DNA from 3 places in the Kitasatospora sp. CMC57 genome. Region 3 is predicted to be linked to each of the others. Evidence: predicted binding sites of a transcription regulator. Region 3 holds the regulator's gene; each other region holds the start of a gene.

Region 1 (9,878 bases), 1.7 Mb from region 3:
GGGGATCGGCGCGGCCGTGGCGCTCCGGCTCGCCGAGGAGGGCGCCGACCTGGCGCTGACGTACGAGCAGAACGCGGAACGGGCCGGGCAGGTGGTCGAGCAGGTGAAGGCGCTCGGCCGCCGGGCCCTGGCGATCCGGGCGGACAGCGCGGACCCGGAGGCGGTCCGGGCCGCCGTGGACGGGGCGGCCGCCGAGTTCGGGCGGCTGGACATCCTGGTGAACAACGCGGCGGTGTTCCCGATGGGCTTGCTGGAGGAGCTCGAACTCGCCCAGCTGGACCGGACCTTGGCGGTGAACGTTCGTGCGCCGCTGCTGGCCGCCCAGGCGGCCGTCCGGCACATGACCGGCGGCGGCCGGATCATCGGCATCGGCAGCAACGTGGCCGAGCGGGTGGTCTTCCCCGGCCTCGCCCTGTACGCGGCGACCAAGACCGCCCAGATCGGCCTGGTCAAGGGCCTGGCCAGGGAGCTCGGCCCCCGGGGCATCACCGTCAACCTGGTCCACCCGGGGCCGACCGACACCGACGCCAATCCGGCCGAGGGCCCGTTCGCGGAGACCGTGAACGGCTTCACCGCGCTGGGGCGTTACGCGCAGCCGGACGAGATCGCGGCCACCGTGGCGTTCCTGGCCGGTCCTGACGGCCGGTACGTCACGGGTGCCGCGATCAGTGTGGACGGCGGGTTCGCCGCCTGACGGTCAGTCGCGCAGCGCCGTGAGCTGGTCGAGGAACCACTGCTGCGGCGGCAGTGCGGTGGAGGCGGCGGCCAACCGCTTGGTGCGATCGGCCCGTTCGGCCGCCGGCATGGTGAGGGCCCGGTGCAGTGCCTCGGCGGTCTCGATGACGTCGTACGGGTTCACCGTGATGGCGTCCTCGGCGAGTTCGGCGTACGCGCCCGCCTCCCGGGAGAGCACCAGGGCGCAGCCGGCGTCGGAGACCACCGGCACCTCCTTGGCGACCAGGTTCATCCCGTCCCGGATCGGGTTGACCAGCGCCACGTCGGCGAGCCGGTACGCGGCCAGCGAGCGGGGGAAGTCGTCGTTCACGTGCAGGATCAGCGGCTGCCAGTCGGGCGTGCCGAACTCGTCGTTGATCTCGTGGGCGATCCGCTGCACGGCGGCCGTGTACTCCCGGTACTCGGGCAGGTCGTGCCGGGACGGGTAGGCGAAGGCGATGTGCACCACCCGGTCCAGCCACTCCGGGCGGGAGCGCAGCAGGTGCCGGTAGGCGAGCAGGCCGCGGACGATGTTCTTGCTCAGCTCGGTCCGGTCCACCCGGACGATCGTGCTGCGCTGCCCGACGGCCTCCTTGAGGGTGGCCAGCCGGGTGTCCACGTCCGGCCGGTGGGAGCGCTCGCGGAGGAAGTCGGCGTCCGCGCCCAGGGCGTGCACGCCCAGCCGGGTGGTCCGGCCGGCGTGCGTCACGGTGAGCGCGGCCCGATCCACGGTGGCGCCGAGCACCGCCTCGCAGCAGTCCGCGAAGGCCAGCGCCCAGCGGCGGGTCAGGAACGCCGCGCGGTCCGCGCCGAGGATGCCGGTGAGTACGTCGGCGGCCACGTCGTCCGGCAGCAGCCGGTAGTACTCGGGCGGGGCCCACGGGGTGTGCGAGAAGTGCCCGATCCGCAGGTCGGGCCGCAGCTGCCGGAGCAGCTCCGGGGCGAGGGAGAGGTGGTAGTCCTGGATCAGCACCGCCGCACCCGGCGCCGCCTCGGCGGCCAGGGCCTCGGCGAAGGCCGTGTTGTACGTCCGGTAGGAATCCCACTCGCGGCGGAACCGGTCGTCGAAGACCGGGGCCACCGGGGTCCCGTACAGCAGGTGGTGGACGAACCAGAGGGTCGAGTTGGCCACGCCGTTGTAGGCCCGGGCGAAGGTGCCGGGATCGATGTCCAGCATCCGGACGGCCTGTCCGCCGACCTCGAACCCGCCGAGGTCGAGCCGGCCGTCGGGGGAGCGGCGGGCCGCCGTCCGGTCGGCCTCCGAGAGGGCGGCGCAGACCCAGACGGCGGACGGGTCGTCGATCGCGGACAGGCCGGAGACCAGCCCGCCGCCTCCTCTGCGCAGCGTCAGCGAGCCGTCGTCCTCGGCGGTGAAGGACACCGGCCCCCGGTTGGAGGCCACCAGGATGGGGGCGGCCCCGGTCAGATTCGAACGTTCGGTCGCGAGATCGGCCATGACACCAACCTTGCCTTGCACCCGGGGACCCAAACCACCCGAGCGGTGTCGCAGGGGCTCGGAACGTCCGGTTCAGGGGCTCGGGGCGAGCTCCCTGACGGGCACCTTCGCAGTGCCCGAGCCCCTGGTCAGCCCCGGCTGAGGTATTCGGGGACGGTGATCATCGGGGGACGTTCCAGGGCGGTGACCGGGTGGGTGTGGGCGGTGAACTCCCGGGTGGCCGGATCACGGGTGAACTGGGTGAGCAGGGGGTGGACCAGGTCGGGGGTGGTCTTGAGGCGGTGGGTGCGGTCGAGGCGGTCCAGTGCGGTGCGGTAGATGGTGGCCGCCATCCGGCCCAGGGCCTGGCCGTCCTGGTGCCGGTGGTGCCGGACGCCCACGTCCACCTGGGCCAGGGCGTCCAGGCCGACCAGGTCGAGCGCGTCCACCAGCAGACCCAGCTCGACGCCGTACCCGGTCGGGAACGGCAGCCGCTCCAGCAGTGACCGCCGAGCCGCGTACTCCCCGCCCAGGGGCTGGACGAAGCCGGCCAGTTGTGGCCAGTGCAGGTTGAGCAGCGGCCGCGCCACCAGTTCGGTCACCCGTCCGCCCCCGGTCGGCATCACCGCGCGGCCGGTCTCGAGCGGCCGGTCGTACATCGCCTTGACCAGCTGGATCGCCGGATCGGTCAGCAGCGGGCCGACGATGCCGGAGACGAAGGCCGGGTCGAACTCCCGCAGGTCCGCGTCGATGAAGCAGACGATCTCGCCCGAGGTCACCAGCAGTGAGCGCCAGAGCACCTCGCCCTTGCCCGGGGCGGCGGTCAGCCGGGCCAGGACGTCGTCCCGGTGCACCACCCGGGCGCCGGCCGCCGCCGCGGCCGTGGCGGTGCCGTCCACCGAGCCGGAGTCGACCACCACGATCTCGTCCACCAGCGGCAGCCGTTCCATCAGCTCCCGCCGGATCACCCGGACGATCTCGCCGACCGTCGGCTCCTCGTCGAGCGCGGGCAGCACCACGCTGACCGTCCCGGCCGGGCCGGCGGCGCGTTTGGCGGTGAGCAGGTCGGCCGGAGGCCGGTCGGCCGCCGTCCAGGAGCGTCGGCGCAGCCAGTCGGCCACCTCCGGCAGCAGCTCCTCGGGCGGGTCGGCCGGGGTCGGCTGGTCGGGCACGTCTGGTCTCCTCGGTTCGAACGCTCGGGACGGGGCTCCCGGGACGGGGCATCTCGCGACTCGGACGCACGGTTCCCCGCCGGGCGCCTTCGGATACAGTCTTCGTACTGCGGTCAGACCTTCGCACGTCGGGGTCGGCCGGAGAGCAGGACCACAACTTCACAGAGCTCATCCAGAGGGACTGAGGGAACGGCCCGTCGAAGTCCCGGCAACCTTCTCGTACGGCCGACCCCAGGGGTCATCCGGCGGGACAGGTGCCAATTCCGTCCTGTGGCGCGACCGCGTCACGGGGAAGATGAGGAGAGAGGCCTCCGCCATCATGGCTACCGCTGTTTCTGCCGCCCCGACCGTCGACCTCGGCCCCGCTGCCGCCCTGTCCTGTCGTGAGTGTGGCACCCGATTCCCGCTCGGTCCGAGCTTCGCCTGCGTCGAGTGCTTCGGCCCGCTGGAGATCGCGTACGAGTTCGGCTCCGAGTCCGCCGAGGAGCTGCGCAAGCGGATCGAGGCCGGTCCCGCGTCGATCTGGCGCTACGCGCCGCTGCTGCCGGTCCCGGCCGACGTGGCGGGCAAGCCCAACCTGAACCCGGGCTGGACGCCGCTGGTGAAGGCCGACAACCTGGGCCGCGAGCTCGGGTTCACCGCCCAGCTGCACGTCAAGGACGACTCGGGCAACCCGACCCACTCCTTCAAGGACCGGGTGGTCGCCTGCGCCATCGAGGCGGCGCGCGCCTTCAACTTCACCACCCTCTCGTGCTCCTCCACGGGCAACCTGGCCGGCGCCGTCGGTGCCGCCGCGGCCCGGGCCGGTTTCAAGTCCTGCGTCTTCATCCCGCACGACCTGGAGCAGGGCAAGGTCGTGATGGCCGGTGTGTACGGCGGCGAGCTGGTCGGCATCGAGGGCAACTACGACGACGTGAACCGGTTCTGCTCCGAACTGATCGGCGACCCGGCCGGCGAGGGCTGGGGCTTCGTCAACGTCAACCTCCGGCCGTACTACGGCGAGGGCTCGAAGACGCTGGCGTACGAGATCTGCGAGCAGCTCGGCTGGCGGCTGCCGGAGCAGCTGGTGATCCCGATCGCCTCGGGCTCCCAGCTCACCAAGATCGACAAGGGTCTGCAGGAGCTGATCAAGCTCGGCCTGGTCGAGGACCGGCCCTACAAGATCTTCGGGGCCCAGGCCGAGGGCTGCTCCCCGGTCTCCGCCGCCTTCAAGGCGGGCCACGACGTGATCCGCCCGGTCAAGCCGGACACCATCGCCAAGTCGCTGGCGATCGGCAACCCGGCCGACGGCCCGTACGTGCTGGACATCGCCCGCCGCACCGGCGGGGCGGTGGAGGACGTGACGGACGCCCAGGTGGTCGACGCGATCAAGCTGCTGGCCAGGACCGAGGGCATCTTCGCCGAGACCGCCGGCGGGGTGACCATCGGCGTGCTGAAGAAGCTGGTCGAGACCGGTCAGCTCGACCCGTCCAAGGAGACCGTCGCGATCAACACCGGTGACGGTCTGAAGACCCTGGACGCCGTCGCCGAGGCGGGCCTGACCGCCACCATCCGCCCGACGCTGGACTCCCTCCGCGCCAGCGGAATCCTCGACCAGCACAGCCGCGCCGCCGGTCTCGCCGCCTCCGCCTGATCCCCCCTCACCTCCCCGCTAGGAGCCCGCGCATGAGCGCCACCGTCCGCATCCCGACCATCCTGCGCACCTACACCGGCGGCGCCGCCGAGGTCACCGCCGAGGGCGCCACCCTGGGCGCCGTCATCGCCGACCTGGACGCCAACCACCCCGGCATCGCCGCCCGGGTGCTGGACGACGCGGGCAAGCTGCGCCGCTTCGTCAACGTGTACGTGAACGACGACGACGTGCGATTCGCCGAGGGTCTGGAGACCGAGATCAAGGACGGCGCGGGCATCTCGATCATTCCCGCGGTGGCCGGCGGCTGCTGAACTCCGGCACTCCGCGGAATGCCGTCGAGCCGCCGCCGGTACCGGAATCGCTATTTCCGGTACCGGCGGCGGCTCGCCGTCGTCGAGTGGAAAGTCGGGTGGAAATCCGGGTGGGCGCGAGGGAGTAGAGTGCGACTCGAGTCGGCGAATCCGCTCCAGCCGCCGCCAGTTCCACGCACCGTCAGCCGATCGCGTACGCAAGGCCCGTCCGGCCGTTGAGACATCCGCCGGACCGCGTGAGACAGAAGATGTCAGGCAAGCGTCAGAAATCTGGCCGCATTTTGCGGTGATGAGTCCGCTATGCCCGGAGTGAATTGCCGCATTCTGCCGCTTTCCTCCCTCGATATCCCATTCGACCGCTCCTGAATTCAGCAAGGTGGGCCCTGTTGCAGAGGGCGTCTGTCCGGATACATTCAGCCGCGATCGACGCATTCACCCGTCGGCCGGACCGCCTCGCGGTGGCCCGGTGGGGCGTTTGCGGCGTGCACGGCTGCGCCCAGGGGGGGTTCCCTCGGGCGTGCCTGTTCAGACCTGGGCCCGCATCCTGCGGGTCCGCGAAGGGCCAGCACAGCACAAGGGGAGTTCGGAATGGCTCAGGGCACCGTCAAGTGGTTCAACGCGGAGAAGGGGTACGGCTTCATCGCGGTCGACGGTGGTGCGGACGTGTTCGTCCACTACAGCGCGATCCAGATGGACGGCTACCGCACCCTCGAGGAGGGCCAGCGGGTCGAGTTCGAGATCTCCCAGGGACAGAAGGGCCCGCAGGCGGACATGGTCCGTACGCCGGCGGTCTGATCCTTTCCGAACCTCGGAGTCTCGGCTCGGCCAACGAGCTGGCGTCACCTGCTCGGTCCGCAGGCCCGTACGACACCCGTCGTACGGGCCTGCGGCGTTCCCGTCCGGAGGACGCCACTACCACGGTGGGGCTTGCACTCGATACCCGAGAGTGCTAATCATTGGCGTTAGCACTCACAGCATGAGAGTGACAACGGACCGGGTCGGTGAGGCCCCCGGGAGCGGTAGGGGACAAGACCCCCGCACACCAGGGCCGTCCGTCGCGGGCGCCCCTCGGTCCGGTGCAGTCGACCGTGTCCTGGAGGACCACTTCCGATGGCCAAGATCATCGCTTTTGACGAGGAAGCTCGCCGCGGACTCGAGCGTGGCATGAACCAGCTTGCCGACGCCGTCAAGGTGACGCTGGGCCCCAAGGGCCGCAACGTCGTCCTTGAGAAGAAGTGGGGCGCCCCCACGATCACCAACGACGGTGTCTCCATCGCCAAGGAGATCGAGCTCGAGGACCCGTACGAGAAGATCGGTGCCGAGCTCGTCAAGGAGGTCGCCAAGAAGACCGACGACGTCGCGGGCGACGGCACCACCACCGCCACCGTGCTGGCCCAGGCGCTCGTGCGCGAGGGTCTGCGCAACGTCGCGGCCGGCGCCAACCCGATGGCCCTCAAGCGCGGCATCGAGAAGGCCGTCAAGGCCGTCTCGGACCAGCTGCTGGCCCAGGCCAAGGATGTCGAGACCAAGGAGCAGATCGCTTCGACGGCCTCCATCTCGGCCGCCGACACCCAGATCGGCGAGCTCATCGCCGAGGCCATGGACAAGGTCGGCAAGGAAGGCGTCATCACCGTCGAGGAGAGCAACACCTTCGGTCTCGAGCTCGAGCTCACCGAGGGCATGCGCTTCGACAAGGGCTACATCTCCGCGTACTTCGCCACCGACCTGGAGCGGATGGAGACCTCGTTCGAGGACCCCTACATCCTGATCGCCAACTCCAAGATCGGCTCGGTCAAGGACCTGCTCCCGCTGCTTGAGAAGGTCATGCAGAGCGGCAAGCCGCTCGTCATCATCGCCGAGGACGTCGAGGGCGAGGCCCTGTCGACCCTGGTCGTGAACAAGATCCGTGGCACCTTCAAGTCCGTCGCCGTCAAGGCCCCGGGCTTCGGTGACCGTCGCAAGGCCATGCTCGGCGACATCGCCATCCTCACCGGTGGCACCGTGATCTCCGAGGAGGTCGGCCTCAAGCTCGAGAACGCCGGCGTCGACCTGCTGGGCACCGCCCGCAAGGTGGTCATCACCAAGGACGAGACCACCATCGTCGACGGTGGCGGCGAGAGCGACCAGGTCGCCGGCCGGGTCAACCAGATCCGTGCCGAGATCGAGAACTCCGATTCGGACTACGACCGCGAGAAGCTCCAGGAGCGCCTGGCGAAGCTCGCGGGCGGCGTGGCCGTCATCAAGGCCGGTGCCGCGACCGAGGTCGAGCTCAAGGAGCGCAAGCACCGCATCGAGGACGCCGTCCGCAACGCGAAGGCCGCCGTCGAGGAGGGCATCGTCGCCGGTGGTGGCGTCGCGCTGCTGCAGGCCGGTGTCGTGTTCGACAAGCTGGAGCTCGAGGGCGACGAGGCCACCGGTGCCAACATCGTCCGCGTCGCGCTGGAGGCCCCGATCAAGCAGATCGCGGTCAACGCCGGCCTCGAGGGTGGCGTCGTCGTGGAGAAGGTCCGCAACCTGCAGGCCGGTTGGGGTCTGAACGCCGCGACCAACGAGTACGTCGACCTCATCGCCGCGGGCATCATCGACCCGGCCAAGGTCACGCGCTCGGCGCTGCAGAACGCCGCCTCCATCGCGGCGCTCTTCCTCACCACCGAGGCCGTCATCGCCGACAAGCCCGAGAAGGCCGGTGCCCCTGCGGGCGGCGGCATGCCGGGTGGCGACATGGACTTCTGATCCTCCTGAGGATCAGTCGGTTCCGAACGTCCGTCAGGGCGGTCTCCCCTTCACCGGGGAGGCCGCCCTGCGGCGTTTCACCCTCGTGGATGATGACGCCGCCCAACGGCCCAGGACCTGGCCCGCTTTCCGCGGGCCGTCTCCGGCTCTTGAGCAGCTGCGGGACAATGGTGGGATGAGTGCCACCGACATCGAAGCCGCGCTGCACGCCGCGCGGGCGCTGATCCTTGCCGACCTGACCGCTCGGGACGTGGCCGACCCGCAGGTGGTGTCGCTGGTGGAGGACGCCGTGACCCACCGGCGGTGGTGGTTGGAGCAGTGGCCGGACGGGACGGACTACGTGCTCGGGCTGGTGGCGCAGGACGTGCAGGACAAGCTGCTGGAGGCGTACGGGCGCTGGCCGCTGTGCGAGGCGTGTGCGGCCGAGGGGGACCCGCACGCGCTGAGCGTGGAGCCGGAGCTCGGGCCCGAGCCGCACTGGATGTGCGGCAAGGAGGCGACCGTGGTGGCGCCGGTGGGTGCGCTGTCGTGATCCTGATCGACCTGCCCTCCCTGCCCGGCATCGGGCAGGAGACGCCCTGTCCTGGCCGGGGCACGGGAAGCACTGGTCGGTGAGCGACGCCTCGTACGAGGAGCCGCACGCCTTCGCCGAACGGTTGGGCGCCCCCGCGCGCGGTTTCGAACGTGACCTCCCCCAGCCTTCGGCCGGGGGCCCCTTGGACATCCCGGCCGCCTGGTACGAGAAGGCGGTCGGGCCCGGCGCGCAGCCGGTGGGTAGCAAGGAGCTGGTGGCCCGGCTGACCGCGGCCGGACTGCGGCGGCGGAAGGCCGGTCGCGGGGTCAGCGCTCCAGGAGCATGAGTTCGGCTGCCAGGTTGCGGCGGGCGGGCTCGTCGTAGCGCTCCCGGGCGTCGGTCGTCCGGTAGAGCGCGGGCAGGGTGAGGAGCTGGCGCAGGATGGCGGCCCGGCCCTCGCGGAAGGCGTCCTCGGGGACGAAGGCGTACTCCGCGCGGACGGCGGCTGCGTAGGCGGCGTACTGCTCGGGGGTGCCGCCGAGGACGGCGAGGTCGGCGTCGCAGAGCACCTCGCCGTTGCGGTCGCCGGGAGCGGGGTGGTGGCCGACGGTGAGCCGGACCAGGCGGGCGACCTCCTCGGTCAGCGGCTCGGCGAGGCCGGCCTCGCGCAGGGCGCGGACGGCCAGTTGGGCGCTGCGCTCCTCGTTCTCCGACCGGTCGGGCTTGTAGACGGCGTCGTGGAACCAGGCGGCCAGCCGGATGGCGTCCGGGTCGTCGGCGTGTCCGGCGAGCGCGTCGATCTGGTCGAGGACGGCCGCCAGGTGCTCGGTGCGGTGGTAGTGCCGCTGCGGTTCGGCCCAGCGGGCCAGCAGGTCGCGGCCGTACGGCTCCGGGTCGACGGTGGCTCCGGCGCGGAGCAGCAGGGCGGTCCAACGGTCGAGCAGCTCGGTCGTCATGACGGGCATTCTTCCCGACGGCGCACCGGCGGTCGCTGCCGCCGTCCGCCGTATGTTCGGGCACGGCGCCGGAGCGGTTCTGCCGGGCGCTCGCCGCGCCGGGAGGCGCAGGGCGGACTGATCCGTTCCACTGCGCAGGGGGCTCGCCGACGGGCCTCCTGATGTGGCAGGGTAAGCAATATGTCTAGACCAATGTTCGAAGTGATCGCGTTGACGGCGGAGGACGCCCGGGCTGCTCAGGCGGGCGGTGCCGACCGACTCGAACTGGTCACCGACATGGCCGCGGACGGGCTGACGCCCTCGTCGGCGGACTTCGCCGCGATCCGGAACGCGGTCGACCTGCCGCTCCGGGTGATGCTCCGGATCCGGGACGGCTTCACCCCCGGCAGCCTGGACGAGCTGCGCGCGCG
Region 2 (9,878 bases), 630 kb from region 3:
AGGCCGCCCGGCGGCACTGCGCCGAACTGCTGCTGGAGGTGCGGATGGACAACCCGCGCGCCCAGCGGCTCTACGAACGCTTCGGCTTCGAGCCGGTCGGCATCCGCCGCGGCTACTACCAACCCGCCAACGTGGACGCACTGGTGATGCGTCTCGACAATCCCAAGGAGCCGGCCGATGGCTGACGAACCGTTGGTCCTCGGTATCGAGACCTCCTGCGACGAGACCGGTGTCGGCATCGTCCGCGGCACCACCCTGCTGGCTGACGCGGTCGCCTCCAGCGTCAACGACCACGCCCGGTTCGGCGGCGTGGTGCCGGAGATCGCCAGCCGGGCGCACCTGGAGGCGATGGTCCCGACCATCCAGCGCGCGCTGGACACCGCCGGGATCAAGGGCTCCGACCTGGACGGCATCGCCGTCACGGCGGGCCCGGGCCTGGCCGGTGCGCTGCTGGTCGGCGTCTCGGCCGCGAAGGCGTACGCCTGGGCGCTGGACAAGCCGCTGTACGGGGTGAACCACCTGGCCTCGCACATCTGCGTGGACCAGCTGGAGCACGGCCGTTTGCCGCAGCCCACCATGGCGCTGCTGGTCTCCGGCGGCCACTCCTCGCTGCTGCTCAGCGAGGACATCACCACCGACGTCCGCCCGCTCGGCTCGACCATCGACGACGCGGCGGGCGAGGCCTTCGACAAGGTGGCCCGGGTGCTCGGGCTGGGCTTCCCCGGCGGGCCGGTGGTGGACCGTCAGGCCAGGGACGGCGACCCGAAGGCGATCAAGTTCCCGCGCGGACTGAGCGGTCCGAAGGACCCGGAGTACGACTTCTCGTTCTCCGGCCTGAAGACCGCGGTGGCCCGCTGGGTTGAGGCCAAGCGGCGCGCGGGCGAGACGGTCCCGATCGCCGACGTGGCGGCCTCCTTCCAGGAGGCGGTCACCGACGTGCTGACCCGCAAGGCGGTCAAGGCCTGCAAGGCCAACGGCGTCGACCACCTGATGATCGGCGGCGGAGTGGCGGCCAACTCGCGGCTGCGCGAGATGGCCCAGCAGCGCTGCGACAAGGCGGGCATCGTCCTGCGGGTGCCGCGTCCCGGCCTGTGCACCGACAACGGTGCGATGGTGGCGGCGCTCGGCTCCGAGATGGTCTGGCGGGACCGCGCCCCCTCCTCCCTCGACCTGTCGGCCGACTCCTCGCTGCCGGTCACCGAGGTCTCCGTCCCGCACACCGACCTGCACGCGGCCGCGCACGAGGCGCTGCGGTGACCCTGGCGCAGATGTGGGAGGCCCGGGCCGCCGACGGCCGGGGCGGCGAACTCTCCGCCTGGGTGCGGGAGTTCGTCATCCCCGCGCTGCCCGGCGCGGCCCGGGTCGAACTGTTCTCCGCGCCCGGGGACCGGGTGCTGCTGATCACCTGGTGGGACGGCGAGCCGGTGCCGGTGGCCGACCCGCCCGCCGAGCTGCTGGCGCGCCCCGTCCATCGGTGGGGGTTCACCAGCGAGTACGTCGAGTAGCCTTCCTGGGAGTTCGCTGAACGACGGGGAGCACGGTGAAGAAGACGTACGGGGTGGCTGCTCTCGCCCTGCTGCTGGTGGCCGGCTGCGGCAGTGGAGGCACCGGATCCCCGGCCGCTCCGCCGGCCTCTGCGCCCGGTACCGCCAAGGCGGCTGACGCCGCGTCGGCCACCCCTTCGGCCCCGGCGCAGGGCGCGGTCGGCAACTGGGCCAAGTGGGGTCTGACGGCGCTGCCGCCGGCTCCCGCCGCGCCGGCCGACAAGCCCGTCAAGCTGACCGCCACCGGCCCGGTGCCGGTCTTCAGCGAGGTGCCGACCAAGGACAAGGTGGTCTTCGTGACCATCGACGACGGGGCCGAGAAGGACCCGAAGTTCGTCGAGATGATCACTGACCTGAAGATCCCGATCACGATGTTCCTGACCCGGGACATCGTCAAGGACGACTACGGCTACTTCAAGCCGCTCCAGGCGCTCGGCAACCACGTGCAGAACCACACCACCGACCACGCCCAGCTCAGCAAGGTGTCGGCGGAGAAGCAGAAGTCCGAGGTCTGCGACGCGCAGACCGCGCTCACCCAGCAGTACGGCAAGGCCCCGCTGCTGTTCCGCCCGCCGTACGGCGACGGCGCGCACACCCCGCAGCTGAACACCTCGGTGCAGCAGTGCGGCCCGCGCGCGATCGTGCTCTGGCGCGAGTCGATGCAGATCCACGACATGCAGTACCAGGCCGCCGACAAGAAGCTCAAGCCCGGTGACATCGTGCTGGCGCACTTCCGGGGGCCCAAGGACCTCAAGGGCGAGACGATGACCGAGATGTTCGCCGAACTGCTGCGCCGGATCCAGGAGCAGGGCTTCGCGGTGGCGCGCCTGGAGGACTACGTTCAGCCGCCGACGGGCTGACCCAGCATCATCAGCGGGCCCCGGTCGGTCCGGCAGAGGATCACCGTGACGGTGTTCGGGCCGCTCGGCCTGAGCTGCCTGCGCAGGTCCTCCGGGGTGATCGCGATGCCGCGCTTCTTGATCACCACGGTGCCGACCCGGCGCTCCTTCAGCAGCGCCTTGAGCCGCTTGACCTGGAACGGCAGCACGTCGGTCAGCTCGTACGCGTGGGCGTACGGCGTCGCGACCAGCCGGTCCGAGGTCAGGTAGGCGATCATCGGGTCGATCAGCCGGCCCTCCACCTGCCCAGCCACCTCGGCCACCTGGTGGGCCCGGATCACCGCGCCGTCCGGCTCGTACAGGTAGCGCCCGACCGGCCCGGGCGCCGGGTCGGGGAGGCGACCGCCCGTCAGGGTGTGCGACCCCGGCAGCAGGGTGGCCCGGTGCGGCTCGGTGGCCCCGGTGCCGAACCAGAGCACTGCCTCCTTGACCTCCCCGTGGTCCGACACCCACTCCGCCTCGGCACCCTCGGGCACCAGCTCGTGCGGGATGCCGGGTGCCACCTTGAGCGCCCCGTACGGGGTGCGGCGGGCCACCTCGACCGCCCAGGAGAGCGGCGGGGAGTACGCCTCCGGATCGAAGACCCGCCCGCGCGCCGTACGGCGCGCCGGGTCGGTGAAGACCGCGTCGTAGCCGGTGACGTCCACCTCGGTCACGTCCGCGCAACGCACCTCGATCAGCTCCGAGAGCCCCAGGGCGGCGGCGTTCGCCTCGGCGACCGCGCAGGTCAGCTCGTCCCGGTCGACCGCCAGCACGGCGATCCCGGCACGGGCCAGCGCGATCGCGTCCCCGCCGATCCCGCAGCACAGGTCGGCCAGCCGCCGCACGCCCAGCGCGGCGAACCGCCCGGCCCGCCACTCGGCGACGCTGCGCCGGGTGGCCTGCTCGACCCCGTTCGGTGTGAAGTACATGGCGTCCGCGTCCGCGCCGAACTTCGCCCGGGCCCGCTGCCGCAGCGCCGCCTGCGCGAGGGCCGCACTGACCAGCTCCGCCGGGTGCGCCCTGCGCAGCCGGGTGGCCAGCGCGAGCTCCTCGCCGGGCTTGAACTCGCGCAGCTCGGCCAGCAGCGCCTGCCCCTGGTCGGTCAGCAGGGCACGGAACGATTCGATCTCCACGGGCTCATTCTGCCCGGCCGGATCAGTTGCACCGTCCGCTGCCGCTGAAGCAGGGCTGGTAGTTCGAGGGCAGCGGCTCCGGCCTCTGCTCGTTGTCGTGCCGGTGCTGGTACGTGTAGTTCGCCGCGCCGGTCAGCAGCACGCCGGTCAGCAGCAGACCGTGCAGCACGGCGGTGACCCGCAGCCGGCCGCGCCAGGCGAGCGCCGTCACGGCCAGCAGCCAGAGGGCCAGCGCACCGATCGTCAGGATCGGCGTCCAGTCGTACGGCTGCGGCCCGACCTCCTGGCCGCCCCAGTTCCTGAAGGCCAGCAGGAGGAAGGCGTACCAGCCGCCCGCCGCGGTGAGAGCCAGGAGCCCGAACGCCGTGGCGAGGTCGGTCCCGAGGGCGGGCCGGGGGTGGTGGCTGGCAGTGGGCATGGCGGCCATTCTGCCCAGCGGGGGCGGCTTCGTACATGAGTACGCGTACTCGGTTCCGGCGGTTCTCCGGGCCACGCCGTTGGCACTCTGGTTGACTGAGTGCTAACGGCCGCCTATGGTCGTTCCTGGCACTCCCCACCGGGTGAGTGCTAACGCGATGAAGCGAGTCTGACCCCCGCGACGGCAGACCCGTACTCATCGCCACCTACCTGAAGAACAACCCCGTAATCTCCGAAGGGGAGCTCGGACGTGACCGCCAGCAGCAAGGTTGCCATCAAGCCGCTCGAGGACCGCATCGTGGTCCAGCCGCTCGACGCCGAGACCACCACGGCCTCCGGCCTGGTCATCCCGGACACGGCGAAGGAGAAGCCCCAGGAGGGCGTCGTCCTGGCCGTCGGTCCGGGTCGCTTCGAGGACGGCCAGCGTCTCCCGCTGGACGTCGCCGTCGGCGACATCGTCCTGTACTCGAAGTACGGCGGCACCGAGGTCAAGTACCAGGGTGAGGAATACCTGGTCCTCTCGGCGCGCGACGTTCTCGCCATCATCGAGAAGTAAGACGTACCAGCCCGCCCCGGATTCTTGTCACCAGTGACAGGGGCCCGGGGCGCGGTTGTTGGCTCACGTCGTCAGTAGACCCCTTTAGGAAACGGAATCATGCCGAAGATCCTGCAGTTCGACGAGGACGCCCGCCGCTCGCTCGAGCGTGGCGTGAACAAGCTGGCCGACACCGTCAAGGTGACCATCGGTCCCAAGGGCCGCAACGTCGTCATCGACAAGAAGTTCGGCGCCCCGACCATCACCAACGACGGTGTCACCATCGCCCGTGAGGTCGAGCTCGACGACCCGTACGAGAACCTCGGCGCGCAGCTCGTCAAGGAGGTCGCCACCAAGACGAACGACGTCGCGGGTGACGGCACCACCACCGCCACCGTGCTGGCCCAGGCCCTGGTCAACGAGGGTCTGCGCAACGTCGCCGCCGGTGCCGGTCCCGCCGCCCTGAAGAAGGGCATCGACAAGGCCGTCGCCGCCGTCTCCGCGCACCTGCTCGCCAGCGCCCGGGAGATCGAGGGCAAGGAGGACGTGGCCGCCGTCGCGTCCCTGTCCGCCCAGGACCAGCAGGTCGGCGACCTGATCGCCGAGGCGATCGACAAGGTCGGCAAGGACGGTGTCATCACCGTCGAGGAGTCGAACACCTTCGGCGTGGAGCTCGACTTCACCGAGGGCATGCAGTTCGACAAGGGCTACCTGTCGCCGTACTTCGTCACCGACGCCGAGCGTCAGGAAGCGGTCCTCGAGGACCCGTACATCCTGATCAACCAGGGCAAGATCTCCTCGATCCAGGAGCTCCTCCCGCTGCTCGAGAAGATCCTCCAGGGCGGCACCTCGAAGCCGCTGCTGATCATCGCCGAGGACGTGGACGGCGAGGCGCTCTCCACCCTCGTGGTCAACAAGATCCGTGGCACCTTCAACGCCGTCGCGGTGAAGGCCCCCGGCTTCGGCGACCGCCGCAAGGCCATCCTCGGCGACCTGGCCACCCTCACCGGTGCCACCGTCATCTCCGAGGAGGTCGGCCTCAAGCTCGACCAGGCCGGTCTGGACGTGCTCGGCAGCGCCCGCCGCATCACCATCACCAAGGACGACACCACGGTCGTCGACGGTGCCGGTGACGCCGAGGCCGTCGCGGGTCGCGTGAACCAGATCAAGGCCGAGATCGCCAACACCGACTCGGACTGGGACCGCGAGAAGCTGCAGGAGCGCCTGGCCAAGCTGGCCGGTGGCGTCTGCGTGATCAAGGTCGGCGCGGCCACCGAGGTCGAGCTCAAGGAGCGCAAGCACCGTCTCGAGGACGCCATCTCGGCGACCCGCGCGGCGGTCGAGGAGGGCATCGTCGCCGGTGGTGGCGCCTCCCTCGTGCACGCCCAGAAGGTGCTCGACGGCGGCCTCGGCCTGACCGGCGACGAGGCGACCGGTGTCGCCGTGGTCCGCAAGGCGCTCGCCGAGCCGCTGCGCTGGATCGCCCAGAACGCCGGCCTCGAGGGCTACGTCATCACCCACAAGGTCGCGGAGCTCGAGAACGGTCACGGCTTCAACGCCGCCACCGGCGAGTACGGCGACCTGCTGAAGGCCGGCGTCATCGACCCGGTCAAGGTCACCCGCTCCGCCCTGGAGAACGCGGCCTCGATCGCGTCGCTGCTGCTCACCACCGAGACCCTCGTGGTCGAGAAGCCGGCCGACGAGGAGCCCGCCAACCACGGCGGCCACGGCCACTCGCACTGACCTCAGGTCACCACTCCGCAGGCCCGGCCCACTTCGGTGCGCCGGGCCTGCGGCGTTCCGTCCGGGCGGCAGGGGCCCGGTTGACGGTGGTACCGCCGTTCCCGAGCCCCTGAACGGTGCCACTGAGCTTTGCCTTATAACTGAAGCATGATCGAGGCCCGCCATCTCCGTGTCCTGCGCGCCGTCGCCCGCAGCGGTTCGTTCTCCGCCGCCGCGCGGGAGCTGGGCTGTACGCAGCCCGCGGTGAGCCAGCAGATGAAGGCGCTGGAGAAGTCGGTGGCCACCCCGCTGGTGGCCAGGTCGGGCAAGGGGATGCAGCTGACCGAGGCGGGTCAGGTGCTGGTGAAGCACGCGAACGGCATCCTCTCGGGCCTGTCGGCCGCCGAGGAGGAGGTGGCGGCGATCACCGGGCTGCGGGCCGGGCGGGTGCGGTTGGTGTCGTTCCCGACCGCGAGTTCCACCCTGGTGCCGCCGGCGGTCGCCCGTCTGCGGGGCGCCCGTCCGGGGGTGCGCGTGTCGCTGGTGGAGGCGGAGCCGCCGGAGTCGCTGGTGATGTTGCGGAGCGGCGAGTGCGAGGTGGCGCTGGCCTTCCGGTACCCGGACTCGAACGGCGGGGCCACGCTGCCCGCCCCGCACAGCACGGCCCGGGAGGCGCGGGCCGAGGCGGCGCTGGAGGCGGCCGCCAGCCTGGCCGCGAACGACTGGTCGGACCTGGTGGTCCGGCCGCTGCTGGACGACCCGCTGGTCGGCCTGCTCCCGGTCGGCCACCCGTTGGCGGCCAGCGACGAGAGCAGGCCGGTGGACCTGGCGGAGTTGGCGGGGGAGCAGTGGATCGCGGGCTGTCCGCAGTGCCGGGGGCACCTGGTGGAGCTGTGCGCGGGTGCGGGCTTCGAGCCGCGGATCGACTTCGCGACCGACGACTACCCGGCGGTGGTCGGGCTGGTGGCGGCCGGGCTCGGGGTCGCGGTGCTCCCCGGCCTCGCACTGGAGGCGGTGCGGCACTCGGGGGTGGCCGCCGTACCGGTGCGGGCCTCGGGGGCCCCGGCGGTGCGGCAGGTGGTCGCACTGACCCTGCCGGACCTGGCGGAGGTCCCGGCCGTGGCGCTGATGCTGGATCAGCTCGCCGGGGCGGCCGCCGACCGGTAGCCGGGGCTGGGTTCCGTGGCGGAACGGTCTGTGGTGAAACGTTTTTTCATTGCCTGACGGCGGGTCAGCGCCTGATTCCGGCCGGGAGGGTGAGGGGAACCTCGGCCAGCCGGTTGCGCGAACGCCCCATCAGTTCCTCACGCTCGTCCTCGGTGAGTCCGCCCCACACGCCGTACGGCTCGCGGACCGCCAGCGCGTGCGCCGCGCACTCGGTCCGGACCGGACAGCGCATGCAGACCTCCTTGGCACTTGCCTCGCGCGAGCTGCGCGCGGCCCCGCGTTCGCCCTCCGGATGGAAGAAGAGCGAACTGTCCACACCGCGGCAGGCGGCGGAGAGCTGCCAGTCCCAGAGGTCTGCGTTGGGGCCGGGGAGGCGGGAGAAGTCTGCCATGGCTCTTGTATCCCTTCATGGACCGGTATGCACACCTGGAAATATGACTTAAGGCAACCACTGGGACAAGTCACTCACAGAGCCACACAACAGTCAATGACCGTACAGAAGCGATAGAACCGGACAAAGAGGGCATGACGTTTGGCTGATACCGGCGTGGCATTCGGGTGGCGCCGGGGGCGTGGGGGGATGCTCGGAAGCGCCGGTGGTGCGCGGCATGCGTGTGATCAGCACAAATGCGCGGCGTGTGCACCGCGATGCGGCCGATCGGTGACGGGTCGGCCACGTACAGTGGTGGAGATGGCCCTGAAAGCCGTAACTCATTCGAGTGACGGTCGTTGGAAGTGCGGAGGCGGTTAGCGGGCGCCGGACGCCGGGAACGATCGCGGGAGACCGCAGGTCCGACCGGGAGTCCTTCGCCATTCGGCCGCGTCGGAGAGATTCGTACCAGCCAGGAGGCTCAACGTGACGCGGATCAGCTGCGGAGGACGGTCATGACATCCGTACTCGTCTGCGACGATTCCCCCCTCGCCCGGGAGGCGCTTCGCCGCGCGGTGGCGACGGTCCCCGGTGTCGACCGGGTGACCACGGCGACGAACGGTGAGGAGGTCCTCCGCCGCTGGGTGGCCGACCGCTCCGATCTCGTCCTGATGGATGTCCGGATGCCCGGCCTGGGCGGGGTGGAGACGGTCCGCCGGCTGCTCTCGGCCGACCCGGGGGCCCGGATCATCATGCTGACGGTGGCCGAGGACCTGGACGGCGTCGCGCTCGCGGTCGCCGCCGGGGCGCGCGGCTACCTGCACAAGGACGCCTCGCGCGCCGAGCTGCGGGCCACCGTCACCCAGGCCCTGGCCGACCCGACCTGGCGGCTCGCCCCGCGCCGGCTGCGCAGCCCCGACATGGGCGCCGCACCCACCCTGACGGCCCGTGAGATCCAGGTGCTGGAGGGGATGAGCCACGGCCGGAGCAACGCCGAGATCGGGCGCGAGCTGTTCCTCTCCGAGGACACCGTGAAGACGCACGCCCGCCGGCTGTTCAAGAAGCTCGGCGCCTCGGACCGCGCGCACGCCGTGGCACTCGGCTTCCGCTGGGGCCTGGTCCGCTGACCGGCCTTCACCGGCCGGGGATCTAATGCTCGCTCAGACGTATGACGTTACGGTCCCGAGGCTGCACCATGGAGGGGTGGAGCACCTCGGGGACCAGCGGGCGGAGGCGGCGGTGGGGGAGGCGCATAACGTTCCGATGCACAACTCCGGACGCGGTGCCATGTTTTCCGCTCCGACCAGGCACCATGGACCGATGCGCGACGACGATCCTCCCCGAGCCGGCGGTTCGCCCTCGGCATCGGTGGCCTCGGTCGAGTTGAGCTCCCTGGTCGCCGCGGCGGTCGCGGGCGAGAGCCCGGCAGTCGAGGCCCTCTTGGCGCACGTGCACCCGCTGGCCCTGCGCTACTGCCGGGGGCGGCTGCTCCGGCTGCCCGGCGGTGCCAGGCACCACGTGGACGACGTGGCCCAGGAAGTCTGTGTCGCGGTGCTCTGCGCGCTGCCCCGCTACAAGGACGAGGGGCGGCCGTTCGAGGCCTTCGTCTACGGGATCGCCGCGCACAAGGTGGCCGACCTGCAGCGGGCCGCGATGCGCGGGCCAGGCTCGACCGTGATCCCGCCCGACGACCTGCCGGAGCTGCCGGACGACGCGCTCGGCCCCGAGGAGCGGGCGCTGCTGAGCAGCGACGCGGCCTGGGCCAAGGAGCTGCTCTCCAACCTGCCCGCCCGCCAGCGCGAGCTGGTGCTGCTCCGGGTGGCCGCAGGGTTGTCCGCCGAGGAGACCGGTGAGGTGCTCGGGATGTCACCCGGCGCGGTCCGGGTCGCCCAGCACCGGGCGCTCAGCCGGCTGCGCGCCCTGGCCGAGCTGACCGACGAACCCTCCTGACCTGCCCGTCGGTCGCGGAAGGGATCCGGTCCTCGCAGCGTTGTCAAGGGGGCGCGAGTTCGGCATTCGGGTGCCAGTACCATGGGGTATCGGCGCCTGGGCAGGTCGCCAAAGTTTCGCGGGTGCGCATGGGGTTCCGTTGGAGGTTCCTCCAAGCCC
Region 3 (9,878 bases):
CGACGATCAGGACCAGGTCGCCGGCCCCGGGCAGCGGGGCGGTGGCGAGCGGGACGGAGCCCTCCTCGTGCAGGACGGCCGCGAACGCCGCCGAGGCCAGCACCGGCGTCAGCTGACGCGTCGTCATCAGCTCCCGGACCTCGGGAAACCGGAGACGCCGGGACTGCTTGCCCGCCTCCCGGGCGGTGGCCCGCCACTTGGCGAGCGCCTTGGCGCCCCGGTCGCCCTTCCACTGGGTGATGCAGCGGGAGGCGGCCCAGGGGATCACCACGTCGACCCCGACCTCGGTCATGGTCTCCACCGCGAGCTCGCCCCGGTCGCCCTTGGGGAGCGCCTGGACGATGATGATCCGCGGTGCGGGCTCCGGCTCCTGACGGACGCTCAGCACGGTGACGTCCAGCGCGTCCTTGCCGTGCACGGCCGCCACGGTGCCCTCGACGCCGAGGCCGTGCCCGTCCGCCAGAGTGAGCGCCTCGCCGGGCTCCAGCCGCTTCACGGCGGCGGCATGCCGCCCCTCGGGCCCGTCCAGCCGGACCACCCCACCGGGGGCGGCCCCGGCGAGACGGTCGGTCTCCACGACGAACACGGGGGCGGTCATGCGTCTGCCTTACCTGGTAACCGGGGCCGCCTCAGCGACCGTTGAACGCGTCCTTCAGGCGGGAGAACAGCCCCTGCTGGCCCGGTGCGAACGTCCCGGAGGGCCGCTCCTCGCCGCGCAGCACCGCGAGGCGGCGCAGCAGGTCCTCCTGCTCGGGGTCGAGCTTGGTGGGGGTCTGCACCTCGACGTGCACTATCAGGTCGCCCCGGCCGCCGCCGCGCAGATGCGTGATGCCCCGGCCGTGCAGCGGGATCGACTGGCCGGACTGGGTGCCGGGCCGGATGTCGACCTCCTCCAGGCCGTCCAGGGTCTGCAGCGGCACCTGCGTGCCGAGCGAGGCCGCCGTCATCGGGATGGTGACCGTGCAGTGCAGGTCGTCCCCGCGCCGCTGGAAGGTCGGGTGGCTGGTCTCGGCGATCTCGACGTACAGGTCACCGGCGGGGCCGCCGCCGGGGCCGACCTCGCCCTCGCCCGCGAGCTGGATCCGGGTGCCGTTGTCGACACCGGCCGGGATCTTGACCGTGAGGGTGCGACGGGCCCTGACCCGGCCGTCGCCCGCGCACTCGGGGCACGGGGTCGGGACCACGGTGCCGAAGCCCTGGCACTGCGGGCAGGGGCGGGAGGTCATGACCTGGCCCAGGAAGGACCGGGTGACCTGGGAGACCTCGCCCTTGCCGCGACACATGTCGCAGGTCTGCGCCGAGGTGCCGGGGGCGGCACCCTCGCCGGAGCAGGTGGTGCAGGTGACGGCGGTGTCCACCTGGAGTTCCTTGGTGGTGCCGAACGCGGCCTCCTCCAGGGTGATCTCCAGCCGGATCATCGCGTCCTGGCCGCGACGGGTGCGCGAGCGCGGGCCGCGCTGACCCGAGGCCGCGCCGAAGAACGCGTCCATGATGTCGGAGAAGCCGAAGCCCGCCGCGCCGGCCCCGAAGCCGCCCGCGCCACCGCCGCCGTTGGGCGACAGCGGGTCGCCACCGAGGTCGTAGACCTGGCGCTTGGCCGGGTCGGAGAGCACCTCGTAGGCGGCGTTGATCTCTTTGAACCGCTCCTGCGTCTTGGGGTCCGGGTTGACGTCCGGGTGCAGTTCGCGGGCAAGGCGCCGGAACGCCTTCTTGATCTCGTCCTGCCCCGCATCCCGTCGGACGCCGAGTACCGCGTAGTAGTCCGTGGCCACCAAATGCTCCGCTTGTTCCGCCTCTAGAAGTGCTGCGACTGGTCTGACAGTGCTCTGTTAGGACTCGGCCAGGATCTGACCCACGTACCGTGCCACCGCTCGCACCGCCCCCATTGTGCCCGGGTAGTCCATCCGGGTCGGTCCGATCACACCCAGCTTCGCGACACTCTGATCGCCCGAACCGTAACCGACCGAGACCACGGAGGTGGAATTGAGCCCCTCGTAGGCGTTCTCGTGGCCGATCCGGACCGTCATCCCCGCGTCCGCCGTCTCACCCAGGAGACGGAGCAGGACGACCTGCTCCTCCAGGGCCTCCAGCACCGGCTGGATGGTGAGCGGGAAGTCGTGGCCGAAGCGGGTCAGGTTGGCCGTGCCGGCCAGCATGATCCGCTCCTCGTTCTGCTCGGCCAGCGTCTCGAAGAGGGTGGCCAGCACGGTGCTGACGGTGGGCCGGTCGGCGGGCTCGAAGGCCGCCGGCAGGTCCTCCAGCAGACCGGGCACCTCGGGCAGCGGCCGGCCGACCGCCTGGGTGTTGAGCTTGGCGCGCAGATCGGCCAGCACCGTCTCGCCGACCGCCCCGGGGCAGTCGACCATCCGCTGCTCGACCCGGCCGGTGTTGGTGATCAGGACCAGCATCACCTTGGCCGGGGCCAGCGCCACCAGCTCGACGTGACGCACCGTCGAACGCGACAGCGAGGGGTACTGGACCACCGCGACCTGTCGGGTCAGCTGCGCGAGCAGCCGGACCGTACGGGCCACCGTGTCGTCCAGGTCCACCGCGCCGTCCAGGAAGTGCCGGATCGCCCGGCGCTCGGGGGCCGTCATCGGCTTGACCTCGGCCAGCCGGTCCACGAACAGCCGGTACCCCTTGTCGGTGGGGATCCGGCCCGCGCTGGTGTGCGGCTGGTGGATGTAGCCGTCCTCTTCCAGGGCCGCCATGTCGTTGCGCACGGTGGCGGGGGAGACGCCGAGGTTGTGCCGCTCGACGAGGGCCTTGGAGCCGACCGGCTCCTCCGTGCCGACGTAGTCCTGGACGATCGCGCGCAGCACCGCGAGCTTGCGTTCGTCCAACGGCCGCTCGCTGTACATGGCCACGCACCTCCGTCTCCGCATCCGTCCTGACCGGGCCCCTGGCACTCAAGTGGGCAGAGTGCCAGGACAGTAGCTGCCAGTGTAAGGCCCCACTCCGACGGCAGGAACGGTCCGCCCTGGTGATCCTTGCCGCTGTCCGCCCCGTGTCCAACCCCTGCCACCCACCGAATGCCCCCGGCAAGTGGCAGCATCGAAAGCGACAGATGCCGACATAAGGAGCAGTCATGTCGTCAGGCCAGCACTCCCGCTTCGCGCCCGACCGCGGGCTGACCGGTCGGATGGTCACCACGATGTTCGTGATCGGACTGCTCTACGTCGGCTTCACCGGGCTGCTGATCGTGCTGCTCCGGGGCGCCTGGCCGCTGATCGTGCTGATCTCCGGCGGGCTGTTCGTGGCCCAGTTCTGGTTCAGCGACCGGATCACCCAGCGGGCGATGGGCGCCCGCGAGGTGACCCCCGAGGAGTTCCCGCAGCTGCACGGCACCATCGACCGCCTGTGCGCCCTGGCCGACATGCCCAAACCCCGGGTCGCGGTGACGGTCACCGACATGCCGAACGCCTTCGCCACCGGCCGCAACCCCGAGCGCGCCGTGGTCTGCGTCACCACCGGCCTGCTCCGGCGGCTGGAGCCGGCGGAGCTGGAGGGCGTGCTCGCGCACGAGCTCTCGCACGTCGCGCACCGGGACGTGGCGGTGATGACCATCGCCGGCTTCCTCGGCGTCCTGGCCGGGGTGATCACCCGGATCGCGCTGTACGGCGGCCTGATGAACGGACGCGGCCGCAGCAACGACAGCAACGCCGCGCTCGCCATGATCCTGATTCCGCTGATCAGCATGGTCGTGTACGCCGCGAGCTTCCTGCTCACCCGGCTGCTCTCCCGCTACCGCGAGCTGGCCGCCGACCGGGCAGCCGCCCAGCTCACCGGGCGGCCCAGTGCGCTGGCCTCCGCCCTGACCAAGGTGACCGGCCAGATCGCCGCCATCCCGAGCGAGGACCTGCGCCGGGCGCAGCCGTACAACGCCTTCTACTTCGCCCCCGCGCTGAGCGCCCGGGAGGCCGCGAGCCAGCTGATGTCCACCCACCCGTCGCTGGAGCAGCGGCTCGAGCAGCTCGGCCGGATCTCCGCCGAGCTCGGCCGCTGAGGAGCCCACGTGGGATTCCTGGACGCGCTCTTCGGCCGCAGCAAGCCGGTCCGGCCCGACCTGGACCAGCTCTTCGGCGTACCGTCCGCCGCCCTCACCCTGGAGGCCGCCGCCGGCTTCCGCCCCACCGGCTTCGGCTCGGTCTGCTTCGCCGCCGTCGAGGGTGCCGCCTTCACCGAGGTGGCCGGCCAGATCCGCGCCCTGCTGGACGCCGACACCGAACGGGGCGGCATCCCGGTCGAGGTCTCCCAGGACTCGTACGGCTACTCCTGGCTGCTCGCCCGGCACACCCCGGAGGAACTCCCCGACCTGGTCAACGACCTGCACGCGGTCAACAGCGAGCTGGAGGCGAACGGCTTCGGCCCGCAGCTGCTCTGCTCCATCGTCGGCTTCCGGAACGCCGCCGACCGCCCGCTCGGCCTGGTCTACCTCTACAAGCGCGGCACCTTCTACCCCTTCGCGCCGCTCCCCGGCGAGAAGCGCGACAACCCGCTGGAGCTCCAGGTCAAGGCGATGCTCGGCAACGACCTGCGGATCGAGCAGGACCTCACCCGCTGGTTCCCGGTCTGGGGCGCACCGGGGCTCTGACGGTCAGCCGGCCGCGGCCGCGCGGTAGGCCGCCACGGCGGGTGCGAGGACGGTCGTCACGCCCGACGACGGCTTCTGCGCCACCACCTGCTGCACCATCAGGATCACGTCGCCCTCGCGCACGAAGCCGGTCTCGGTGACGAACGGATCGGCCTCGCCGGGGTACGCCGAGACGATGCGGAGCACCAGTCCGTCGTCGGCCGCCACCCCGGCCGCCGTCACGGACGCGGTCTCCTGGACCTGGGTGCCGCCCGCGAGCGTGCTGGTGAAGGAGGCGCAGCGCTGAGCGGCAGCGCGGACGGCGGCCATCACCTCGGCCGACCGGCCCGGTGCGTACCGGTCGAGCGACTCCTGCCCGAACCACCCGTCGTCGGTCTCGTCGGGCGGATTCCGTTGCAGGCCGACCGCCACGTCCTCCAGGGGAGGGGCATGCACCGTCATGAAGGACTCGACGCCCAGTTCGGAGCACGGCATCTGCGCGAGCGAATCGGTGGAGGCGGGCTGGTGCGGGGCGCCGGTCGTCGTCGAGTCGACCTGCGCCGACAGCAGCTCGAAACCCTGGGGCAGCCGGTCCTGGGTCAGCAGTCCGGCCCGCAACGACCGCCGGGCGGACGGCGTCGGATGACCGGCCGAGCCGGCCGGGCCCACCGAGCAAGCCGATGTGCCGAGTACCGCCAGCGCGGCCATGACCACCACTGCCTGCCGTGTGCGCACCTGTCCCCCACCGAATCCGTAGTCGGCCGCACTCTGTCACACGGCCGCCATCTGCCCGCGCCCGGGCTCCGCGGCCGTCCGGTCCGTGTTCTACGCGATGGAGGACGACCGGCTCGGCTGCGCGATCGCCCTGGTGCTGACCCGTGACCAGCTGACGGAACGCCAGTCGGTCGACTGGCTGGGCCCGGTGGCGGAGGACTTCCGGGCCGGGCGGCCGGGCCCGGTCCCCGCGTACGTCTCCAGCACGATGCGCACGCTGCGGGTGGTCTACCTGCTCGCCGACCGGGGCGTCCGCCCCCGCGGCCACCAGGGCGGACCGGTCCGGCTGCGGCACGCCGAGGCCGTCCGCGAAGCGGCGGCCGACGTCCTGGCGATCAGCTCCCGCTACGCCGGGTGACGGCGGGTCAGCTCTCGTAGACTCGGTGGAATGCGCAGCAGGGAGTACGGCCCCGATCTGACCCCGCCGTGGAAGCGGCAGCAGCCCGCCCCCGAGGTGGCGGCCGAACGGGATCTGGTGGTGGAGGAGGCGGCCACCGGCTTCTGCGGCGCGGTGGTGCGCTGCGAGCGGACCGCCGAGGGATTCACCGTCACGCTGGAGGACCGGTTCGGCAAGCACCGGGTGTTCCCGCTGGTGCCGCGCGGCTTCCTGCTGGAGGGCCGGGTGGTCACCCTGGTCCGGCCGACCGCCGCGGCCCCGGCACCCACCCGCCCCAAGGTGACCGCCTCCGGGTCGGTCGCGGTCCCCGGCGCCCGGGCCCGGGTCGCCCGGGAGTCCCGGATCTACGTCGAGGGACGGCACGACGCCGAACTGGTCGAACGGGTCTGGGGTGACGACCTGCGGATCGAGGGCGTGGTGGTCGAGTACCTGGAGGGCATCGACGACCTCCCCGCCATCGTCGCCGAGTTCGCGCCCGGACCGGGCCGCCGCCTGGGCGTCCTGGTCGACCACCTGCTGCCGGGCACCAAGGAGCACCGGATCGCCCAGCAGGTCACCGGCACCGAGGTGCTGGTCGTCGGCCACCCCTACATCGACGTCTGGGCCGCCGTGAAGCCCGCCAGCGTCGGCATCCCCGCCTGGCCCGACGTCCCCCGCGGCGAGGAGTGGAAGCTCGGCGTCTGCCGCCGCCTCGGCTGGCCCGAGGACACCCCGGCCGCTTGGAAGCGCATCCTCGCCTCGGTCGACTCCTACCGCGACCTCGACCCGGCCCTGCTGGGCCGGGTGGAAGAGCTGATCGACTTCGTGACGCTGCCCTAGGCCCGGTCCGGACAGGCCCTAGTCCACCAGGTCGCGGACCACCCCGTCGGCCAGCAGCCGCCCGCGCAGCGTGAGCGCGGCCCGGCCGTCGGCGTACGCGTCGTGGTCCAAGAGGCCGTCGGCCAGGGCGCGTTCGGCGGCGGCCAGCCCGTCGGCGGTGAGCAGCGAGAGCGGGCACCCCTCGCGGAGGCGCAGCTCCAGCAGGATGCGTTCGACCCGGCGGTCCTCCTCGGGGAGGACCTCGCGGCCCTGGCCCGGGGTACGTCCCTCGGCGAGCGCCTGGGCGTACGCGGCGGGGTGCTTGGCGTTCCACCAGCGGACGCCGCCGATGTGGCTGTGGGCGCCGGGGCCCGCACCCCACCAGTCGGCGCCGGTCCAGTAGAGCTCGTTGTGGCGGCACCGGCCGGCCTCGGAGATGGCCCAGTTGGACACCTCGTACCAGGAGAAGCCGGCCGCGCTCAGCGCCTCCTCGGCGATCAGGTAGCGGTCGGCGTGCACGTCGTCGTCTATCATCGGCAGCTCGCCGCGCTTGACCCGGGCGGCCAGCTTGGTGCCGTCCTCGACGATCAGCGAGTACGCGGAGACGTGGTCGGGCCCGGCGCCGATCGCGGCGTCCAGCGAGGCCCGCCAGTCGTCGTCGGACTCGCCGGGGGTGCCGTAGATCAGGTCCAGGTTGACATGTTCGAAGCCGGCCGCGCGGGCCTCGGCGACGCAGGCCTCCGGGCGGCCGGGGGTGTGGTGCCGGTCGAGCAGCTGGAGCACGTGGGGCTTGGCGCTCTGCATGCCGAACGAGAGCCGGTTGAAGCCGCCCTCGCGCAGCTCGGCCAGGTAGGCCGGGTCGACCGACTCCGGGTTGGCCTCGGTGGACACCTCGGCGCCGGGGGCCAGGCCGAACTCGTCCCGGATCGCGGCCAGCGCCTTCACCAGGTCACCGGCGGGCAGCAGGGTCGGGGTGCCGCCGCCGAGGAAGACCGTCTCGACCGGGAGGTCCACGTCACCGAGCACCCGCCGGGCCAGCCGGACCTCGGCCACCAGGTTGTCGGCGTACGTCTCCTGCGAGGCCACCGCGCCGGAGGAGCGCAGCTCGGTCGCGGTGTAGGTGTTGAAGTCGCAGTAGCCGCAGCGGCTGGCGCAGTACGGCACGTGCAGGTAGAAACCGAACGGCCGCCCGCCCAGCCCGTCGAGGGCGGAGCCGGGCAGTGAACCGTCGGACGGCAGCGGTTCACCGTCGGGAAGTGCGGAGGGCATGCACCCATTGTCCGGTACGACCCGGGTGGGCCGTACCGGACCCGGGCCCTCAGGCCTCGACCGTGCCCGCGTACATCTCGGTCACCGCGTCGGCGTAGGTCCGCTCGACCACCGGGCGCTTGATCTTCAGGCTCGGGGTCAGCTCGCCGTGCTCGATGTCCAGGTCGCGCGGGAGCAGGGTGAACTTCTTGATCGTCTGCCAACGCTGCAGGTCGCCGTTGAGGCGCTGCACGAAGCCCTCGATCAGCTGGTTCACCTCCGGGGAGGCCACCACCTCGGCGTAGGATCGGCCCGCCAGGCCGTGTTCGGCGGCCCACGGCATGATCACCGCTTCGTCCAGGCCGATCAGGGCGGTGCAGTAGTTCCGGCCGTTGCCGATCACCAGGATGTTGCTGACGAACGGGCAGACCGCCTTGAACTTGCCCTCCACCTCGCTGGGCGCGACGTACTTGCCGCCCGAGGTCTTGAACATGTCCTTCTTGCGGTCGGTGATCCGCAGGTAGCCGCCGTCCAGCTCGCCGATGTCACCGGTGTGGAACCAGCCGTCGGCCTCCAGCACCTCCTCGGTCTGCTCGGGCAGGTTGTGGTAGCCGCGCATCACGCCGGGACCCTTGAGCAGGATCTCACCGTCCTCGGCGATCCGGACCTCGGTGCCGGGCAGCGGCTGTCCGACGGTGCCGACCCGGTAGTCCTCCTGCCGGTTCACCGTGGAACCCGCACTGGTCTCGGTCAGGCCGTAGCCCTCCAGCACCGGCACGCCCGCTCCGGCGAAGAAGTACCCGATCTCGGGGGCGAGCGCGGCGCTGCCGGAGACCGCACCGCGCATCCGGCCGCCGAAGGCCGCCCGGATCTTCGCGTAGACCAGCTTGTCGGCCAGCCTGTGCTGGATCGTCAGGCCGAACGGGGCGGTGTTCTGCCCGGTGGCGATCCGGTTGGCCTGGGTGGTCCTGGCGTACTCCCGGGAGACCTTCGCGGCCCAGAGGAAGATCTTGTACTTGGCGCCGCCCTCGGCCCTGGCCTTGCCCGCGATGCCGTTGTAGACCTTCTCGAAGATCCGCGGCGCGCTGGCCATGATGGTGGGGCGGATCACCGGGAGGTTGTGGATGATCCGGTCCACCCGGCCGTCCACCGCCATCACGTGGCCGGTGGCGATCTGGCCCGAGATCAGCGTCTTGCCGAACACGTGCGACAGCGGCAGCCACATGAACTGCACGTCGTCCGAGCGGAGCAGGCCGCTCTCCTGCTGGGCCACGCCCTCGTACGCCCAGCAGTCGTGCACCAGGCGGACGCCCTTGGGGCGGCCGGTGGTGCCCGAGGTGTATATCAGCGTGGCCAGTTGCTCGCGGTCGAGCGCCGCGACCGCCTTGGTGACCGCGTCCGGGTGCTCGGCCAGGTGCGCGGCGCCGCGCTGCTCCAGCTCCGCCAGCGACAGGATCTCCAGGCCGCCGGTCTCCTCGTCGCCGGTCGGGGCGTCGAACAGGATCACGGTGCGCAGCTCGGGCAGCTCGGCGCGGCGGGCGACCACCTTGGCCAGCTGGGCGGCGTTCTCCGCGAACATCGCGCGGCTGGCCGAGTTCGCCAGGATGAAGGCGGTCTCCTCGGCGTTGGTGCTCGGGTAGACCGTGGTGGTCGCCGCACCGGCGCACATGTTGCCGAGGTCGGCGACGATCCAGTCGATCCGGGTGGACGAGGAGAGCGCGACCCGGTCCTCCGGGCCGATGCCGAGCGACATCAGACCGGCCGCCACGGCCGCCACCCGCTCCGCGGTCTGCGCCCAGGTCAGCGAGCGCCACTGCTCGGCGCCGGGGGCGCCGTCGGCCGCGTGCTCGTCCACGGGGACGGGGAACCGGTAGGCCTCACCGTTGGGGGTGGCCTCGACGCGGCTGAGGAAGAGGTGGGCCACCGAGGGCGGGCGCCGGTCGATCGTGGACTGCGCGGAACTCAACGAGGACCTCCGGGGGGCGGGTGGCCGAGGGTGGAGCGCGGTGGCGTGGGGGCCTGCCTACCGGCTGTTGGTTAACCAGCGAGTAACAAGCTGGCAATCAGCAGCCTAGGGGCTCGAAGGCC

Evidence for each region. The regulator HrcA, encoded in region 3, represses chaperone genes, less so after heat shock. The targets are predictions, from matches to a motif close to TTNGCACTCNGNNNNNCNGAGTGCNAA.
Region 1: the regulator HrcA is predicted to act here: its motif matches at 6,192-6,218, upstream of groL (chaperonin GroEL).
Region 2: the regulator HrcA is predicted to act here: its motif matches at 4,056-4,082, upstream of groES (co-chaperone GroES).

The regions. Positions count from the first base shown of each region.
Region 1 covers NZ_AP035881.2:3,285,853-3,295,730, reverse strand. The annotation lists gene ACKUU6_RS14470 (SDR family NAD(P)-dependent oxidoreductase) at 1-694, shown strand, start outside; gene ACKUU6_RS14465 (alpha,alpha-trehalose-phosphate synthase (UDP-forming)) at 698-2,170, opposite strand; gene ACKUU6_RS14460 (glucosyl-3-phosphoglycerate synthase) at 2,299-3,282, opposite strand; SAM riboswitch class I at 3,487-3,623, shown strand; gene thrC (threonine synthase) at 3,641-4,954, shown strand; gene ACKUU6_RS14450 (ubiquitin-like small modifier protein 1) at 4,987-5,265, shown strand; gene ACKUU6_RS14445 (cold-shock protein) at 5,854-6,060, shown strand; gene groL (chaperonin GroEL) at 6,376-7,998, shown strand; gene ACKUU6_RS14435 (hypothetical protein) at 8,174-8,530, shown strand; gene ACKUU6_RS14430 (DUF4031 domain-containing protein) at 8,517-8,858, shown strand; gene ACKUU6_RS14425 (HD domain-containing protein) at 8,839-9,468, opposite strand; gene ACKUU6_RS14420 (copper homeostasis protein CutC) at 9,649-9,878, shown strand, end outside.
Region 2 covers NZ_AP035881.2:4,375,586-4,385,463, forward strand. The annotation lists gene rimI (ribosomal protein S18-alanine N-acetyltransferase) at 1-185, shown strand, start outside; gene tsaD (tRNA (adenosine(37)-N6)-threonylcarbamoyltransferase complex transferase subunit TsaD) at 178-1,257, shown strand; gene ACKUU6_RS19700 (hypothetical protein) at 1,254-1,505, shown strand; gene ACKUU6_RS19705 (polysaccharide deacetylase family protein) at 1,541-2,404, shown strand; gene ACKUU6_RS19710 (THUMP-like domain-containing protein) at 2,386-3,558, opposite strand; gene ACKUU6_RS19715 (DUF6234 family protein) at 3,581-3,976, opposite strand; gene groES (co-chaperone GroES) at 4,226-4,531, shown strand; gene groL (chaperonin GroEL) at 4,631-6,253, shown strand; gene ACKUU6_RS19730 (LysR substrate-binding domain-containing protein) at 6,401-7,399, shown strand; gene ACKUU6_RS19735 (WhiB family transcriptional regulator) at 7,464-7,790, opposite strand; gene ACKUU6_RS19740 (response regulator transcription factor) at 8,285-8,896, shown strand; gene shbA (RNA polymerase sigma factor ShbA) at 9,090-9,719, shown strand.
Region 3 covers NZ_AP035881.2:5,005,172-5,015,049, reverse strand. The annotation lists gene ACKUU6_RS22500 (16S rRNA (uracil(1498)-N(3))-methyltransferase) at 1-598, opposite strand, end outside; gene dnaJ (molecular chaperone DnaJ) at 630-1,772, opposite strand; gene hrcA (heat-inducible transcriptional repressor HrcA) at 1,830-2,861, opposite strand; gene htpX (zinc metalloprotease HtpX) at 3,089-4,006, shown strand; gene pspAB (PspA-associated protein PspAB) at 4,016-4,594, shown strand; gene ACKUU6_RS22475 (hypothetical protein) at 4,598-5,308, opposite strand; gene ACKUU6_RS22470 (hypothetical protein) at 5,394-5,705, shown strand; gene ACKUU6_RS22465 (DUF3097 domain-containing protein) at 5,736-6,563, shown strand; gene hemW (radical SAM family heme chaperone HemW) at 6,582-7,811, opposite strand; gene ACKUU6_RS22455 (AMP-dependent synthetase/ligase) at 7,861-9,756, opposite strand.